DNA from 3 places in the Kocuria sp. ICS0012 genome. Region 3 is predicted to be linked to each of the others. Evidence: predicted binding sites of a transcription regulator. Region 3 holds the regulator's gene; each other region holds the start of a gene.
What was found. The regulator HrcA, encoded in region 3, represses chaperone genes, less so after heat shock. The targets are predictions, from matches to a motif close to TTNGCACTCGNNNNNNNCGAGTGCNAA.

Region 1 (5,723 bases), on a different contig from region 3:
CACCTGCGCCATCCCTGGATCACCACCCTGGCGTGCGCGGCCGTGCTCATCGTGCTCGCGCTGCCGGCCCAGACCATGCGCCTGGGCCTGCCGGACGCGTCCACCGAACCCCAGGACAGCACCCAGTACCAGGCCTACCAGCGCATCGCGGACGACTTCGGTGCGGGTGAGAACGGACCCCTCGCCGTGGTCGTGGACCTCCCCGGGGGTCTCAACGACGCCGAGGCCACCGACAAGATGAACACGGTGGCGGACCGCTTGACGCAGCAGGACGACGTGGCCAACGTGCTCCCCGGTGTGACCACGGACGACAACACCACCGGCGTGATCCAGGTGATCCCCTCCTCGGGACCCGCGGACGCCGCGACCGAGGAACTCGTCAACAACATCCGGGACCTCAACGGCGACCTCCAGGCCAATGAGGACGTCCACGTGGGCGTGGCCGGCACCACCGCGGCGAACATCGACGTCTCCCATTTGCTGGGCGAGAAACTGCCCCTCTACCTGGGCGTCGTGCTGATCATCTCGCTGTTGTTGCTGCTCATGGTCTTCCGCTCCATCCTGGTCCCGGTGATCGCCACGCTGGGCTTCCTGCTCTCCGTGCTCGCGGCCTTCGGTGCCGTGGTGGCCGTGTACCAGTGGGGTTGGGGTGGCGCCGTGTTCGGCGTGCACGATCCCGGGCCCATCCTCAGCTTCCTGCCCACGCTGATGATCGGCATCCTGTTCGGCCTGGCCATGGACTACCAGTTGTTCCTGGTCTCCGGGATGCGCGAGGCCTACGCCCACGGGCACCCCGCGCGCCAGGCCGTGGTCTACGGCTTCAAGGCGGGCCGCTCCGTGGTCACCGCCGCGGCGATCATCATGATCTCCGTGTTCGCGGGCTTCATCTTCGCGGACATGGCCATGATCCGGCCCATCGGCTTCGCACTCGCGATCGGCGTTCTCCTGGACGCGTTCGTGGTGCGCATGCTCCTGATCCCCGCGGTCATGCGTTTGCTGGGCGAGAAGGCCTGGTGGCTCCCGCGCTGGCTGGACAAGATCCTCCCGCACGTGGACGTCGAAGGTGAGTCCCTCGCCGTGCAGGGTGCCGGGCAGTCCGGCACGGTCTCCGAGGGCGACGCCGCCGGGTCCGCCCCCGTCACCGGTCGCCATCGCGCGGTGTCCGGGAAGCGCCGGGGAAAGTCCGGTCACGGGCAGCACGCCGCGACCGCCGCCGTGGCCACCGCGGGTGCGGCCGGTGCGGCCGGTGTTTCCGGTCGGACGACGTCGCACGGTCACCGTGCCGGGGCCGGCGAGCGGACCCACGGTCATGCCGGGAACCACCGCACCGCGGCCGATCACCGTGCCACCTACCACCGGGGATCCGAGCGTCGCTCGGCTGGGCAGCACCATGCCACCGGGGCCCCTCTCGGTGCCGTGGCCGATGACGCCCAGCGCCGCGGTGAGCCCGCGGGCGCTGCCGAGAATGGGGGCTCCCGCGAAGACACCGCAACGCCCGGGACCGCGGGGACCCAGCGGCGTCGCGGTCGGCATGCGGCGGCTTCCACGAGCACGTGCATCGCCGAGGACCGGGCCGCCAAGCCGGCCGCGGACGTGATCGTGCGCGCCGCGGACCCGGTGCTGCGCGCCACGAACCAGGCGTTGCGGGTGCTCCCGGATGTGCTGGATTCCGAGGAGAAGCTGCTCGAGTCCCTGGCCGTGCGCGGCGAGGAAGCGGCACCGCACAAGGCGATGCACAAGCGCGCGAGCTTCGAGAAGGTCATGGTGGCCGGGTACCCGGTCATCGTCGCGCGGCCCAAGGCGGCCATCACCCGGGCGGACGCCCCGGTGGTCGTGCACTGGCACGGCGGCGCGTACGTGAACCCCATGACCACGGTGCACTGGCGCTGGATCGACGCCCTGATGCAGCGCACCGGGGTCACCGTGGTGGTGCCGGGCTACGGGCTCGCCCCCGATCACACGGTGGACGAGGCGCTCGAACTCGCCGACGGCGTGTGGGACCTCGCGCGGTCGTTCGGCCCACGGGTCTTCCTATCGGGTGACTCCGCCGGCGGTGGTCTGGCGCTGGCCCAGGCCATGCGACTGCGGGACGCGGACGATCGCGGCGTGGCGGGTCTGATCCTCATGGCCCCGTGGGTGGACACCACGGTGACGAACCCCCAGATCGAGGCGTACCGGGACGCGGACCACATGCTCGGTACCGACGGCGCTCGGGCCGCCGCTCGGTGGTGGGCCGGCACACGGGACGTCACCGACCCCATGGTGAGCCCCGCGTTCGGCGACGTGCGCGGACTGCCCCGCACATTCGTGCTGCAGGGTGACCGGGACATGCTCTACCCGGACACCATGGAGTTCGTGGCCGAGCTGGTACGAGCAAACGTGGACACCACCGCGGTGGTCTGTGAGGGCGGACCGCACGTGTACGCGCTCATGGTCTGGACGTCGCGCGCGTCCGAGGACCTCGACCACGTGGTGCGGTGGATGAACCGCTGACCCCGTCGTGAACATGAGTGTGCCCCGCAGGGTGACCTGCGGGGCACAGTCATGTCATGGGGCGGTGAGCCCCCGATTGAGCAGGCCTGTTCCGACCGGGTGGATTCGCCGGTCAGTGCCGGTGAAGGGTCGGTCCTGATCGGCCCTGTTCGGTTCTGGTTAGTCCTGCGACCCCTCGGAGTCCGTCTGCACGTTCTGCGAGCGGTCCTCGTCCGAGCCCTTGTCGTGCTCCAGGACCACGTTGTCGTGGTGTTCCTGGCCGGTGGCCACCTGGATCTTGCGCGGCTGGGACTTGGGGGACACGGGGATGGTCACGGTCAGCACGCCGTTGTCGTACGCGGCGGTGATGTTCTCCGTGTCGATGCCCTGGCCCAGGTTGAGCTGGCGGACGAACGAGTGGCTGCGGCGCTCGCGCACGATCCACTTGGTGTCCTTCTCCGCGGAGGGCAGACGACGCTGCGCACGGATGGTCAGCAGCTGACCGTCCACGTCCACGTCCACGCTCGTGGGATCGATGCCCGGCAGGTCCGCGGCAAGGTAATAGTTGGCGCCCTGACGGTAGAGGTCCATGGGCATCTGCTCCAGGCTGTTGCGGCCGGAGAGGACCTGGTTGGCAAAGTTCTGGACCTCGGAGAACGGGTCGAATGTAGCCATGACGATTACTCCTTCACTCTGCGGCACCCACGTGCTGTGCCCCGCGAACCGGTCGATTACCCGCGTGGAGCCATCACGTTTCTTGAGTCTCTGTGACTCAACAACGTCTAATGTAGCAGGCTGTCGGCGGAAGTGCTAGTCATTGACGCACGAAAGCTGAGTGGCACTGACTCAAGCAGCGGGCGGGCCTGTCGCAGCGGCGTCGGCGGCGCGTAGGATCGAGCCACCAGTGACACCCGAACGCTCTGAGGAGGCCCCCGTGCCCAAGGCGAAGAAGAACGGCCACGCGCGTCAGGACGAGATCCCGTCCACGCTGCAACGCTCGGACGAGAAGGCACAGGACACGTTCGCGCAGACCTACGACTCGGCGCAGGAGGAATACCACGACGACGCCCGGGCGGCGCGCACCGCGTGGTCGGCCGTCAAGCACACCCACGAGAAGGTCGGGGACCACTGGGAGCCCAAGGAGCACAACGGGCCCTCGGACGACAGCGCCGAGAAGGGCGGCCTGAACTCGGAGGACACCGCCGGCGGGGTGGACGCTAACGCCAGCAAGGAGCACCTGTACGAACTCGCCCAGGAACTGGACATCACGGGACGCTCGGACATGACCAAGGACGAATTGGTCGAGGCGATCGACAAGGCCAACCGGAAGAAGACGCGCGAGGCCCGCGACTGAGGTTCACCGCTCGGCGGGCTCATACCCTGCGGGTTTATGACTGCTGGCCTGCGATCGGTGGGGCTACAACTGGCGGGCCAGGAAGACCGAGGCCGTGGTGGCGTCGTGGAAGGAATCCACGGGCTCGTAGCCGCGCTTGCGGAACATCGCGATCCCCTCGGTCATCTCCTCGTTGAGGGAGACCACGGCCGTGGTGGCGCCGAAAGCGCGCACCTTGTTCTCGAGTGCCCGCACCAGGGTGCGCGCGTGGCCCTGTCCGCGGTGTTCCGGGGTGACCCAGATCCGGCGCAGTTCCACGCGGTCGTCGTCGAGTTTGCGCACCGCGCCGCACGCGATGACCGAGCCCGTGACCAAATCCGTCATGAGGAAGAAATCCCCGTGCGGCGGAGTGACGTCCTCCGGGCCGGTGACCTCGGTGAGTTCGGGATCGAAACCGCCGTCGATCCGGTTGTTCAACTCGCTGAAGTACGCGCTCAGGGCGCGCAGCGTGTGCTCACTGGCGGCCTGACCTTCCACGATACGAACCGGTGCGGTGACGTTCATCCCACCATGGTGACACCTTGGTGTGCTGTTCACCAGCGCCCGTGTCATGTAGCTTTCGTTCGTGACCGAGACCCGCCCCGGCCCCAAGCCGCGTATCTCCATCCTGGTTCCCACTCCGCTGCTGATCACGGAAATCACGGAACCGGCTGCGCATCGCAACCGCAGTTCCCACGAATCGGACGTGCACATGCACCCCGGCGGGCAGGGGCTGTGGGTGGCCCGGATGGCCGGGTCGCTGGGGGCGGACGTGTCCGTGAGCGGGCCGTTCGGCGGGGAACTGGGCTCGCTGATCCGCACCATGCTGGACGGGTTGGGCATGCAGGTCAATGCTGTGCGCTACGGGTACGGCAACGGCGGATACGTCTACGACCTGCGCGGCGAGGACCGGGAGACCGTGGCCCATATGCCGCCCCCGGAGCTCTCCCGCCATGAACTGGACGATCTCTACGGCACGGCGTTCGTGGACGCGCTCGCCTCGGACGTCCTCACGGTCACCGGGGCCGAACCCGGGGACGTGGTGCCGGCGTCGTTCTTCGGCCGCCTTATCCGGGACACGCGGGATGCCGGGACCACCGTGGTCGCGGACCTCAGCGGCAAGCCCGCACTGGCGGCCGTGGCGGCGAACGTGGACGTGCTCAAGATCAGCCACGAAGAGGTGCTCGATCTCGAGCTCGTCGCGGAGGACACCGCGGAGGCCCTGGTGAGCGCCGGACACATGCTGCTCGAACGCGGTGCGGGCGCCGTGGTGATCTCACGCGCCAAGGACCCCGCGCTGCTCGTGGAGAAGGATTCCGTGCGGGAGGTCTCCGCGCCGTCCATCACACCGCTGGACCACCGAGGGGCGGGGGACTCGATGACCGCGGGGATCTCGGTGGGTCTGGCGCGCGGTTTCGATCTCGTGGAGGCCGTGGCCCTCGGTGCATCAGCGGGAGCGCTGAACGTGGCGCGCCGCGGCCTGGGGACCGGCAACCGCACGACCATCGAGAAGTTCGCCCGCGAGATCACGGTGCGCACGCTGTCCTGACGTTCCGGGTGCTTGACCTGTGGCTCTCCGATTCGGTGCCACGACCCGGCTCCGGCTCGACGCGCCGAGCAGTTCGGTCTGACGCCCAGTGCACCCTGACCGGACGTGGTCGCGGGCAGTTCGGCCCGTGTGAAGCGTGACCGGGTTGGTCCTCCTGGGTGGCCTGGCCCGAATACCGGGCTCTGGTCCGCGTGACGGGCGCGTGTCACCATGGTGCACATGCACATCCTGGTCACCAATGACGACGGCATCTCGTCCCCGGGGCTCGCGGTTCTGGTGCGCGCCGCACTGGATCGAGGGCACACGGTGAAGGTGGCCGCACCCGCCGAG
Region 2 (5,723 bases), on a different contig from region 3:
CGTCACCTGCTGCCCGCCGTGGCCGCGGCCCTCGTGGGCCTCGGTTTTTACCACGGCATCGGCAGCTTCGATCCCAGCACACGATTGGCCACGGGCGTGGGGGCTGTGGCGAGCGGTTGCGTGGCCGCGCTGCTCGCGGCGAGGGCCAAGATCCCGCAGGCGATCCTCGCGATCCCCGCGATGACCTACCTGCTGCCCGGGTTGAGCCTGTTCCGCGGAATGTACGCGATCACCGTGGAGAACGAGACCACGGGGGACGGCATCACGGGACTCGTCAACGCCATGGTGTCCATCGTGCTCCTCGCGGCGGGCGTGGTGCTCGCCAAGTACCTCATGCGCCCGTTTATCGAGCGGATGCAGTACCTCTCCCAGCGGCGCAACCGCCGCCGCTGACCGGTCAGAGGATCTTGCCCACGGGCAGCTTCTTCTCCGCCTGGAACGTCTCCTCGGCCCGCCCGGCCGCCCAGTACCCGGACAGGGATACCTGCGAACGCTCGAGCCCGCGGACGTCGAGCAGTTCCTTCCGGGCAGCCTTCATGGCCTCGCGCTCGCCGTGCACGAACGCCTGCACCCCCGCGGTGTCCTCGGGCCACGCGGCGTTCGCGAGTCCCGTCACGAGGGCGCGCTCACCGTCCTGCTGAGCGGCGCGGTGCACCCAGCGCACCCGGACGCCCTCGGGGATCGCGAGATCGGTGAGGTCGAGTTCGTGGGAGGCGTCCTCGACCTCCAGGACGGCTTCTCCGCGCGCCGAGGCGGGCAGCGCCTCGAGGTTCGCGAGCACGGCGGGGACGGCGGCGTCGTCGCCAGCGAAGACGCTCCACGCGGCGGCCGGATCCGGGAGCCACTTGCCGCCCGGGCCGAGCGCCACGATCCGGTCTCCGGGGGACGCGGCATCCGCCCACGGCCCCGCATAGCCTTCGGTGCCGTGCAGGGCGACGTCGATCCACACGGTCTCGGTGTCGGGTTCCGTGTGGCGCAGGGTCATGTGCCGCGTGACGGGCTGGTCCTGGGGTGCGGCGTTTTCGCGCGCGGCCCAGTAGTCGGGGAACGCGCCGGGCGCGGTCGCCGCGAGCGTGGCTGCGGAGAAGAAGACGAGCTTGACGTACTTCTCCGGCGCCTCCATGTCCTGGAACTGCTCGGCGTTCTCGATCCTGCACACCACGCGCACCATGCCCGGGGAGAGCTGAATCCGGTCCGTGACCGTGAGATTGAGCTGGGGCTTGCGGGGTCGCGCCGGAGTTTGTGCCATGCGTCCAGCGTAGGTGTTGCTACGCGGGCAGTTCCCACGAGACGGGCTGGGCGCCCTGTTGTTGCAGCAGCTCGTTGGCGCGGGAGAACGGGCGGGAACCGAAGAACCCCCGGGACGCGGACAACGGGGACGGGTGCACCGATTCCACGGTGGGCGCCCCACCCAGCCAGTCCTTGGTGCCGCGGGCGTCGCGACCCCACAGGATGCCGACGAGGGGTTGCTCGCGCGCCCCGAGCGCGCGGATCGCGCACTCCGTGACCGCTTCCCAGCCCTTGCCCCGGTGGGACGCGGGGGAGCCCGCGCGCACCGTAAGGACCCTGTTGAGCAGCATGACGCCCTGCTCGGCCCACGAGGACAGGTCCCCGTGCGCGGGCGGTGTGATCCCCAGATCGGAGTGCAGTTCCTTGTAGATGTTCTGCAGGGACCGCGGGATCGGGCGCACGTCCGGGGCCACCGAGAACGAGAGGCCCATCGCGTGGCCCGGGGTGGGGTAGGGGTCCTGGCCCACGATCAACACCTTGACCGCGGACATCGGCTCGCGAAGCGCGCGGAAGATGTGGTCCCCAGCGGGCAGGGTGTGGTGGCCCTCGGCGTGTTCGCCGCGCAGGAACTCGCCCACGGCCCGAATCTGCGGCTCCACGGGTTGCAAGGCACGGGCCCACTCCTCGTTCATGATCTCGTGCAACGGGGGCGGGGTGTTCACGGTGCGACCTCCAGGGCGTGCGGCCTCCGGGTGCCGCCCGGAGCGTTAGGGTTGAGCCCATGTCTACCACGGGCGACGGCCTCGACGAGCTCGACCGGGCCATCCTGGACCTGGAGTCCGAGCACTGGAAGTACCGCGGCGCCAAGGAGTCCGCGATCCGCTCCCGCCTGGGGTTGAGCCCCGTGCACTACTATCAGCGGCTCAACGCCCTGATCTCCTCAGAGGCCGCCGCGCGCCACGCCCCCATGCTGATCTCCCGGTTGCGCCGCGCGCGCAATCGCTGAGTGGGTCCCCGGGTGCGCGTGGGATAGTGGGCAGCGCACCGCGGACCCCTGACCGCCGCGGGTCCGGCAGGCGGGGCGCACGCCGTCCCACGGTCCCGGCACCCGCGGGTCGGCGCCCCTGATCCCGCCGTTCGTTGAGGAGAGCCACAGCATGAGCGAGTACCCCCGTGACGAGTTCGACGACGTCCCCGAGGACGGCGCCAGGCAGGGTGCCCACCGAGGCCATAACCCGAATGCCCGAGCGGGGTCCCGGGGCAAGTTCCTGGTCATCCTCGTGACCGGTGTGCTCGCCCTCGTCCTGGGGGCGGTGGCCTTTGTGAACGCCCCGCGCACGGCCCAGGAAGCGCTCGCCCTCCCCGCCGCAGCCGTTGCGGTGTCCCCGGACGATGACGTCGCGGCCGGTGCCTCCGCGGTGGGTGCCGTGGCGCTCGGGACGGCCGCGAGCGACGTCGTGCCCGGAGCCCCCGCGGCCGCCTGAGCCGCCCGTTCAGCCGGGGACGAAACCTGAGTCCACTGGACGCAGGGCGTTTGCGGTTCCGGCATGACGAGTGCCACTATGGGATTAGCACTCAGTCGCGTGGACTGCTAACCGGGTCCGGTGGTGGTCGCGCGGCGGACGAGTGACATCACGGTGAGGTGGTTGCGGCGCGGTGAGGATCGCGGCGCGGCACCGTCCGTCGCGGGCATCGTGATGACAAGTCTTGTTTGTCAACCGTCCAGGAGGGACGAAACACATGGCAAAGATGATCGCATTCGACGAAGAAGCCCGCCGCGGCCTCGAGCGGGGCCTGAACACCCTCGCGGACGCCGTCAAGGTCACCCTCGGCCCGCGCGGACGCAACGTGGTCCTCGAGAAGTCCTGGGGCGCCCCCACGATCACCAACGACGGCGTGTCCATCGCCAAGGAGATCGAGCTCGAGGAGCCGTACGAGAAGATCGGCGCCGAGCTCGTCAAGGAGGTCGCCAAGAAGACCGACGACGTCGCCGGTGACGGCACCACCACAGCCACGGTGTTGGCCCAGGCCCTCGTGAAGGAGGGCCTGCGCAACGTGGCCGCCGGTGCGGACCCGCTGTCCCTCAAGCGTGGCATCGAGAAGGCCGTGGCCGCCGTGACCGAGCAGCTGCTGTCCTCCGCCAAGGAGATCGAGACCGAGGAGGAGATCGCCGCGACCGCGTCCATCTCCGCCGCGGACCCGGAGATCGGCAAGCTCATCGCCGAGGCCATGGAGAAGGTCGGCAAGGAAGGCGTCATCACCGTCGAGGAGTCCAACACCTTCGGGCTGGACCTTGAGCTGACCGAGGGCATGCGCTTCGACAAGGGCTACCTCTCCGGTTACTTCGTGACCGACGCCGACCGTCAGGAAGCCGTCCTCGAGGACCCCTACATCCTGATCGTCAACTCCAAGATCTCCGCCGTGAAGGACCTGGTTCCCGTACTCGAGAAGATCATGCAGGCCGGCAAGCCGCTGCTGATCATCGCCGAGGACGTGGACGGCGAAGCGCTCGCCATGCTCGTGCTGAACAAGATGCGCGGTGCCGTGAAGTCCGTGGCCGTCAAGGCCCCCGGCTTCGGTGACCGCCGCAAGGCCCAGCTTGCGGACATCGCGATCCTCACCGGCGGCCAGGTCATCACCGAAGAGGTGGGCCTGTCGCTCGAGTCCGCCACGATCGACCTGCTGGGCCAGGCCCGCAAGGTCGTGGTGACCAAGGACGAGACCACCATCGTGGACGGCGCCGGTACGCAGGAGGAGATCGAGGGTCGCGTGGCCCAGATCCGTGCGGAGATCAACAACTCCGACTCCGACTACGACCGCGAGAAGTTGCAAGAGCGCCTGGCCAAGCTGGCCGGCGGAGTGGCCGTCCTCAAGGCGGGTGCCGCCACCGAGGTCGAGCTCAAGGAGCGCAAGCACCGCATCGAGGATGCCGTGCGCAACGCCAAGGCCGCCGTGGAGGAGGGCATCGTCGCTGGTGGTGGCGTGGCCCTGATCCAGGCCGGTGCCAAGGTCTTCGAGTCCCTCGGGCTGTCCGGGGACGAGGCGACCGGTGCCAACATCGTCAAGGTCGCGATCGACGCGCCGCTCAAGCAGATCGCGCTGAACGCCGGTCTCGAGCCGGGCGTGGTTGTGGACAAGGTGCGCGGGCTCGAGACCGGTTGGGGCCTCAACGCCGCCACCGGCGAGTACGAGGACCTCATGGCCGCGGGCATCAACGACCCCGTCAAGGTGACCCGTTCCGCCCTGCAGAACGCGGCGTCCATCGCCGGGCTGTTCCTGACCACCGAAGCCGTGGTCGCGGACAAGCCCGAGCCCGAGGCCGCCGGTGCGGGCGCGGGTGCCGATCCCATGGGTGGCATGGGCGGCATGATGTGATCTCGCTCTTCTGAGTGAGTTCCGCCCGCTACACGGGCGGGCATTTCGAGAACCCCGGGGACACGTGCTGTCCCCGGGGTTCTCGCATCTCCGGGAGTGCTCGCGCACCCGGGTGCTCTTCGCGCGCCCGGGTGGTGGCCCCGGGGCGGTCCGCTGAACCGCGGGCCAATGCGGGACCGGGCGATCGCCTGTCAGCGGCGGTGGTTCAACGTGTCGGGAGGTTTTGCGAGGATGAGCGCATGACGATCATCGCTTCCGCGGACGGCTCCGCGCTCGGCAACCCCGGACCCGCGGGGTGGGCCTGGTACATCGATCCCACCTCGTGGCGCGCGGGGGGTTGGGCCCACGGGACCAACAACATGGGCGAGCTCACCGCGGTGCTCGATCTGCTCCGCTCCACCCGGCACCGCGCGGACGAACCGCTGCGGGTGCTGTGCGACAGCCAGTACGTGATCAACTCGGTCACCAAGTGGATGCCGGGCTGGAAGAAGAAGGGCTGGAAGAAGCGCGACGGCAAACCCGTGCTCAACGTGGAGATCATGAAGGCGCTGGACCGCGAGCTCTCCGGTCGGGACGTCAGCTTCGAGTGGGTCAAGGGGCACGCGGGTCACGAGCTCAACGAGGCCGCGGACGAGCGCGCCCGCGCCATGGCCGCGGCCTACCAGTCCGGCACCGCGCCGGAGGACATGCCCGCGGGGCCGGGCTTCCGGGACGACGCGGGCCGCGGAATCGAGGCGGGAGACGTGGAACCGGATCTTTTCTCCGCGTGGGCCTCCTCGGAGGACCTTCCGGCGGGTCACGCCGGGTCCACGGACTCCCCGGATTCCGGCGGCACCCCCGAGCATCTCATCTCGGACGCGGCCTCGCGTGAGGCCACGGTTCTCGGCCGCGGGAATGCTCCCGGTGGACCGGGGGAGTCCCTGCACCCCGACCTGGTGTGCGTGGACCGGCGAGGTGCCACGGCAGCCCCCGAGTCCGTGCTGAGCATCGTCGAAGCCGCAGGGTGCGAGCCCCGGGAGCTGCGGGTCACGGCCCTGGGCGCGCACGCCTACCACGTGAGCTACCGGCTCGAGGAGACATCCGTCGTGACCCGGCGCAGTTCCGTGTGGGTCCGCGAG
Region 3 (5,723 bases):
GGCGCCGCCGCCCTCCGCGGGTCCGCGGTCCTCACGGACGCGGGGCGTCTGATGGCCGACGCCGTGACGCGCCGCTTGCTCGACTGGTGACCGTGTCAGGAGTTGCGGGCCGCGAACTTGTCGTAGAGGTGGGTGTTGAACCGGTACTGGTGCGGTTCGCCGCGGTTGACCGTCACGCCCGCGCGCACGGAGGTGATGGCCAGGAACAGCCAGGTCACGGCGGCGATGACCGAGAAGAGCCATCCGATGAACGGGATGAGTGAGAGCACGATGCCCGCGAGGATCACCAGGGTGGGCAGCATGGTGTAGTTGGCGGCTTCCCGGGATTCCTGAGCGGTGAAGGGACCGCGGTCCTTGAACACCCGGTGGATCATGTAGCTGGGCAGTACGCCCACCACGCCACCCAGGTGGGCGAGGGTGGCCCACTGCCGGTCCTGGGACACGTCCAGGGGTTGCGCCACGGGGGCCACGGACTCGAACGGAGTCTCGGCGGAGCGAGTGGAGGGGGAGGGAGCAGCGTCAGTCACGAGCGGGTGTGCCTTTCACGGGCGGTAGCCATCCGGGTCGGTGGACGCCGGTGCTCCCATCCTACGGTCGTTCCCGCGTGGCTCGCGCCGGACGACGGCACCAGGCGTCACCGACGCTGAGGGTTACCGCTAACGCGGGTCACCGAAGCCGTAGACCACCGGCTGTGAGCGCCGTCGACGTCGTGGGTCACCGCAGGTCAGGCGCAGCCCGGGTCAGGAATCGGCGGCGTCCGGGGCGGTGAGGAAGTCGATGAGCTCCTCCACGCGGCCCAGCAGGGCCGGTTCGAGGTCTGCGTACGTGTTCACTCGTGCAAGGATCGCCTGCCACGCCCGCCCCACGTCCTGGGGTGTGCGGTGCGGTAGGCCCAGCGCGCGTGCCATCCCGGTCTTCCAATCCACCCCGCGCGGGATCACGGGCCACTCCCGGATCCCCAGGGCGCTGGGCTTCACGGCCTGCCAGATGTCCACGTAGGGGTGTCCGAGGATGAGCACATTGTCCCGGGCACCCGGGACCGCGAGCGCCTCCTGGGCGATCCTGGACTCCTTGGAGCCCGCGACCAGGTGGTCCACTAGGATCCCGAGCCGGCGCTGCGGGCCGGGGTGGAACTCGGCGATGGCTGAGGGGAGGTCGTCGATCCCGTGCAGGGGTTCCACCACGGTGCCCTCGACCGCGAGGTCGTGGCCCCACACCTTGGCCACGAGCTCGGCGTCGTGGTACCCCTCGACCCACACACGCGACTCCTTGGCCACGGACGCGCGCAAGTTCTCGACCTCGACCGACCCCGAACGCGTGATCCGGGGCTTGGCCGGGGCGCTGCGGGTCTCGGGCGGGCCCAGCCGCACGGGTTCGCCGTCCAGGAGGAAGCCCGGGCCCAGGGGGAAGGACTTCACGCGCCCGTGCCGGTCCTCCAGACCCACCACGCGCATCCCGCCGATGGTCTCCACGCCCACGACGGCCCCCACCCACCCGGTCTCCACGTCCTCGAGCACCATGTCCCGGGCCACGGGGACGTCCCGGGAGACGGGACCGGTGCGGGCGACGTCGGGACTGCCTAGGTCCTGGGGACCCCAGGACCAGCCGGATGCGTTCACGGGCGACTCCTCCACGTCGTGCCGCGGCGCGAGCGCGCCGCCGGGCAGGCGAATCAGCCGCGAGCGTATCAAAATCGGCCCCTGACCCACGGGCCCTTGACTGCCAGGATTAGCACTGTGAACTCTTGAGTGCCAGAATTGCCAGCAACGGGAGGTGAGACACATGGAGCATCCGCGCCGAGCGCAGATCCTGCGCGCCATCGTGGAGGACTACGTCCATTCGCGTGAACCCGTGGGGTCCAAGGCGCTCGTGGAACGCCACCGTTTACCCGTCTCCTCCGCCACGGTGCGCAACGACATGGCCGCCCTCGAGGAGGACGGGCTGATCGTGGCACCGCACACGAGCTCGGGTCGGATCCCCACGGACCGAGGTTATCGCGAGTTCGTCAATCAGATCGCAGCCCTGGAGCCCCTCACCTCCGCCCAGCGCCGCGCGATCCAGGTGTTCATGGACGGCGCCCAGGACCTGGACGACATCATGGAGCGCACCGTGCGCCTGCTCGCCCAGCTCACCCACCAGGTGGCCGTGATCCAGTATCCCGTGCGCACCGGGATCACCGTGCGCCACGTGGAACTCGTGGACGTGGGGGACGCCCGCGTGCTCGTGATCCTGATCCCCACCACCGGACGCGTGGCCCAACGCACCGTGGAACTGCCCGTCACCCTGACCGAGGCCCAGCTGCTGGAGCTGCGCGCCCACGTGCTCGCACGCCTGCTCGGCACGCCCGTGGAAGACGTCCCCGACGCCGCCGTGACCCTGCCCCCGGTCCTGCCCGAGGAACTGCGCGACGCCGGGACCGCGGTGACCGGGGCGCTCGCGGTGCTCGCAGCGGTGTCGGACGAACACCGCTTGGTGATGGCCGGGACCGCGAACCTCGCGCGCTTCAGCGGGGACTTCCCGCAGAGCATCTCCCCGGTGCTCGAGGCGCTTGAGGAACAAGTGGCCATGCTGCGATTGTTGTCCGAGATGCAGCAGGACGAACGCGGGGTCGCGGTGCGCATCGGCTCCGACCACAGCGACGACCCCCTGGCGGAGGCGTCCGTGGTGGCCACGGGTTACGGTCCGCACGCCGCGTCCAAGGTGGGAGTCGTGGGGCCCACACGCATGGACTACCCCACGACCATGGCCTCCGTGCGCGCGGTGGCCCGCTACCTGTCCAAGAACCTGGGGGCTGAGCGCACGTGAGCGCCGCCCGCCCCGCTCGACCGTAGAACCGTAGAACCGACGAAAGAAGAAACGACGACATCGTGAGCGATCACTACGAAACCCTCGGCGTGAGCCGGGACGCCAGCGCCGAAGAGATCAAGCGCGCCTACCGCAAGAAGGCCCGCAAACTCCACCCGGACGTGAACCCCTCACCCGAGGCCGCCGAGGAGTTCAAGCGCGTCTCCCACGCCAATGACGTCCTCTCCGACCCGGACAAGCGTCGTGTCTACGACGCCACAGGCAACGAGAACGGCACGGACACCGGCTTCGGCGGGGGCTTCCCCGGCACGGGCTTCGGCTTCTCCGACATCTTCGAGACGTTCTTCCAGGGCGCGGGAGCCGGTGGCCAGCGCGGCCCCCAGTCCCGCACCCGCCAGGGCCAGGACGCCCTGATCAACGTGCGGATCTCCCTCAAGGACGCCGTGTTCGGCATGGAGAAGGACATCACGGTGGACACCGCCGTCGTGTGCCCCACGTGCCAGGGCACGTGCTGCCAGCCCGGCACGAGCCCCGTGACGTGTACCATGTGCCGCGGCTCCGGCCACATGCAGTACCAGCGCCAGTCCATCCTGGGCATGGTCACCACCCAGGCCCCGTGCTCCCAGTGCAACGGCTTCGGCACCGTCATCGAGAGCCCGTGCCACGAGTGCTACGGCGAGGGCCGCGTGCGCGACCGCCGCCCCCTGACCGTGAAGATCCCCGCCGGCATCCAGTCCGGCAACCGCATCCGCCTGAGCGGCCAGGGTGAGGCCGGCACCGCCGGCGGACCCAACGGCGACCTCTTCGTGGAACTCAAGGTGGATCCGGACCCCACCTTCCTCCGCGAGGGCGACGATCTCCACGCCCGCCTGCGTATCCCTATGACCGCCGCCGCGCTCGGCACCACCGTGAGCCTCGAGACGTTCGACGGCGCTCGCACGGTGGACGTCGATCCCGGCACCCAGTCCGGTGCGACCGTCACGCTCGACGACTTGGGCGTCACCCACCTGCGGGGCAAGGGCCGCGGGGACCTCAAGGTGCACTTCGAGGTGGAGACCCCCAAGGACCTCTCCTCCGAACAGCGCGAACTGCTCGAGCGACTCGCCGAGCTGCGCGGTGAGGAAGCAGCGGACGGTACGACCGTGAACACCAACCACTCCGGTGGGTTCTTCTCCCGGTTGCGGGACCGGTTCAACGACCTGTGACCAACCCCGTCTTCCACGTCCCCGCCGAGGACCTCTCCCGGGCGCACCCGGGGGAGGTCCTGGACGTCGCGGGTCCCGAGGCCAAGCACGCGGTGACCGTGCGGCGCCTGCGCGCGGGGGAGGCCCTGGACCTCGTGGACGGGCACGGCACCCGTGCGGTGTGCACGTTCGACTCCGGGGCCAAGGACCGGATGAGCGTGACCGTCCAGGAGATCCACCACGACGCCGCGCAGCAGCCGGAGTTCACGCTGGTGCAGGCACTTGCCAAGGGGGACCGGGACCTGCAGGCCGTGGAGGCCGCCACGGAACTCGGGGTCTCCCGGGTGATCCCGTGGCAGGCGGAACGCAGCATCGTGCGCGTCCACGCGGACCGCGCGGCCAAACTCATGGCCAAGTGGGACTCCACCCTGGCCGCGGCGGCCAAGCAGTCCCGGCGCGCCCGCTGGCCCGAACGCGGTGACTGGGTGGACACCGCGGGTCTGGCCCGGCTGATCGCTGCGGAACCCCAGATGCTGTGGCTCGTGCTGCATGAATCGGCGAGCCCACGCTGGTCCACCCCGGACGTGACCCGGTGGGGCGATCGGCCCCGGATCGCGGTGATCGTGGGCCCGGAAGGAGGGATCGGTGACGGAGAGCTCGAGGCGTTGTGCGCCGCCGGTGCTCAGCCGATGCGCCTGGGGACCACTGTCATGCGATCGTCCACCGCGGGACCCGCGGCACTGGCCGCGCTGCACGCGGTGCTCGGGCTCTGGGACTGACCCGGGACCCAACGGGGAGGGCTCAGTCCCCGGCGCGCACCGTGATCGTGTGATCGTCGGACACGGTGGTGCCGGAATCGTCCGTGCCGCTCACGCGCACGGTGTACGTCCCGGGGTCGAGCGTGACACTCGTGCGTAGTTCCGTGCCCGTGGTCGGATCTGAGCCGGGGGAAGCGGGTGCGATGTTCCCACTGTGCACGACGCGGTCGTCCTCGAGCACCTCCCAGCGGGCGTCACGCACCGAGGGCAGCACGCGGGCGAAGACCGTCACGAGGCTCTTGGGTTCCGCCCCGGTCTGGGGGTCCACGAGCCACACGGGCGCGGCCAGTGCGGAGTCACGCGTGAGCGGGGCATTAAGTTCCACGGCTCCGAAGGCCTTGTACCCGCTCTGCCCGTTCACGAGGACCCGCACCTCCTTGGCCGTGGACGAGTCCAACAGCCCGGCGGTCACGGCCGCCGCGGAGACCGTGTACACCATTTGCTGCAGTGCAACCCGCGCGTCCTGCGGGGAGAGTTGGGAGGCGAACGCGGCGGCGGGCAGGTCCACGGTGATGGTTCCGTCCGGGGACACGGAGGTGCCCACGGTGTCCACGGCGGACCACAGGGACCGGTAGTCCGGGTCCGCGGGGGTGGCCGAGGTGACCATGAGCGCCGCCTGGGCCACGGGGTCGGTCGTGTCCTGGGAGGTCGGGGTGCGGAACTCGCGGAACAGGTAGCGCGATTGGTCCCCGGTGCCCACCCAGTACACGGGGGCCTGTTCGGTGGCCACGCCTTCCATCGCGGTGTCCGTGTTCATGGGCGCGGAGGCGATCCCGGGGGCGGCTTCGGAGTTGTGGTCCGGTCGGTCGGCGGCGGTCCCGCACGAGGCCACGACCGCGGCGAGCGACACGGCGAGCGCCCCCGTCGCGGCGCGCCGAAGTCCGCCGGGCGCGGTGGCGCGACGACGCTGCGGCTC

Region 1: a site for HrcA is predicted at 3,260-3,286, ahead of A5728_RS11095 (Hsp20/alpha crystallin family protein). Genes of this name have one in related genera too.
Region 2: a site for HrcA is predicted at 2,799-2,825, ahead of groL (chaperonin GroEL). Genes of this name have one in related genera too.

Annotation. Positions count from the first base shown of each region.
Region 1 is NZ_LZMM01000069.1:38,104-43,826, reverse strand. It holds gene A5728_RS11100 (MMPL family transporter) at 1-2,493, shown strand, start outside; gene A5728_RS11095 (Hsp20/alpha crystallin family protein) at 2,653-3,147, opposite strand; gene A5728_RS11090 (ChaB family protein) at 3,407-3,826, shown strand; gene A5728_RS11085 (GNAT family N-acetyltransferase) at 3,890-4,369, opposite strand; gene A5728_RS11080 (1-phosphofructokinase family hexose kinase) at 4,431-5,393, shown strand; gene surE (5'/3'-nucleotidase SurE) at 5,613-5,723, shown strand, end outside.
Region 2 is NZ_LZMM01000071.1:74,399-80,121, reverse strand. It holds gene A5728_RS11595 (threonine/serine exporter ThrE family protein) at 1-393, shown strand, start outside; gene A5728_RS11590 (siderophore-interacting protein) at 398-1,249, opposite strand; gene A5728_RS11585 (uracil-DNA glycosylase) at 1,269-1,952, opposite strand; gene A5728_RS11580 (DUF3263 domain-containing protein) at 2,012-2,236, shown strand; gene A5728_RS14900 (hypothetical protein) at 2,388-2,714, shown strand; gene groL (chaperonin GroEL) at 2,971-4,605, shown strand; gene A5728_RS11565 (RNase H family protein) at 4,845-5,723, shown strand, end outside.
Region 3 is NZ_LZMM01000031.1:9,555-15,277, reverse strand. It holds gene hemW (radical SAM family heme chaperone HemW) at 1-90, shown strand, start outside; gene A5728_RS04210 (DUF4870 domain-containing protein) at 96-527, opposite strand; gene A5728_RS04205 (DUF3097 domain-containing protein) at 741-1,619, opposite strand; gene hrcA (heat-inducible transcriptional repressor HrcA) at 1,783-2,805, shown strand; gene dnaJ (molecular chaperone DnaJ) at 2,868-4,010, shown strand; gene A5728_RS04190 (16S rRNA (uracil(1498)-N(3))-methyltransferase) at 4,007-4,768, shown strand; gene A5728_RS04185 (GerMN domain-containing protein) at 4,791-5,723, opposite strand, start outside.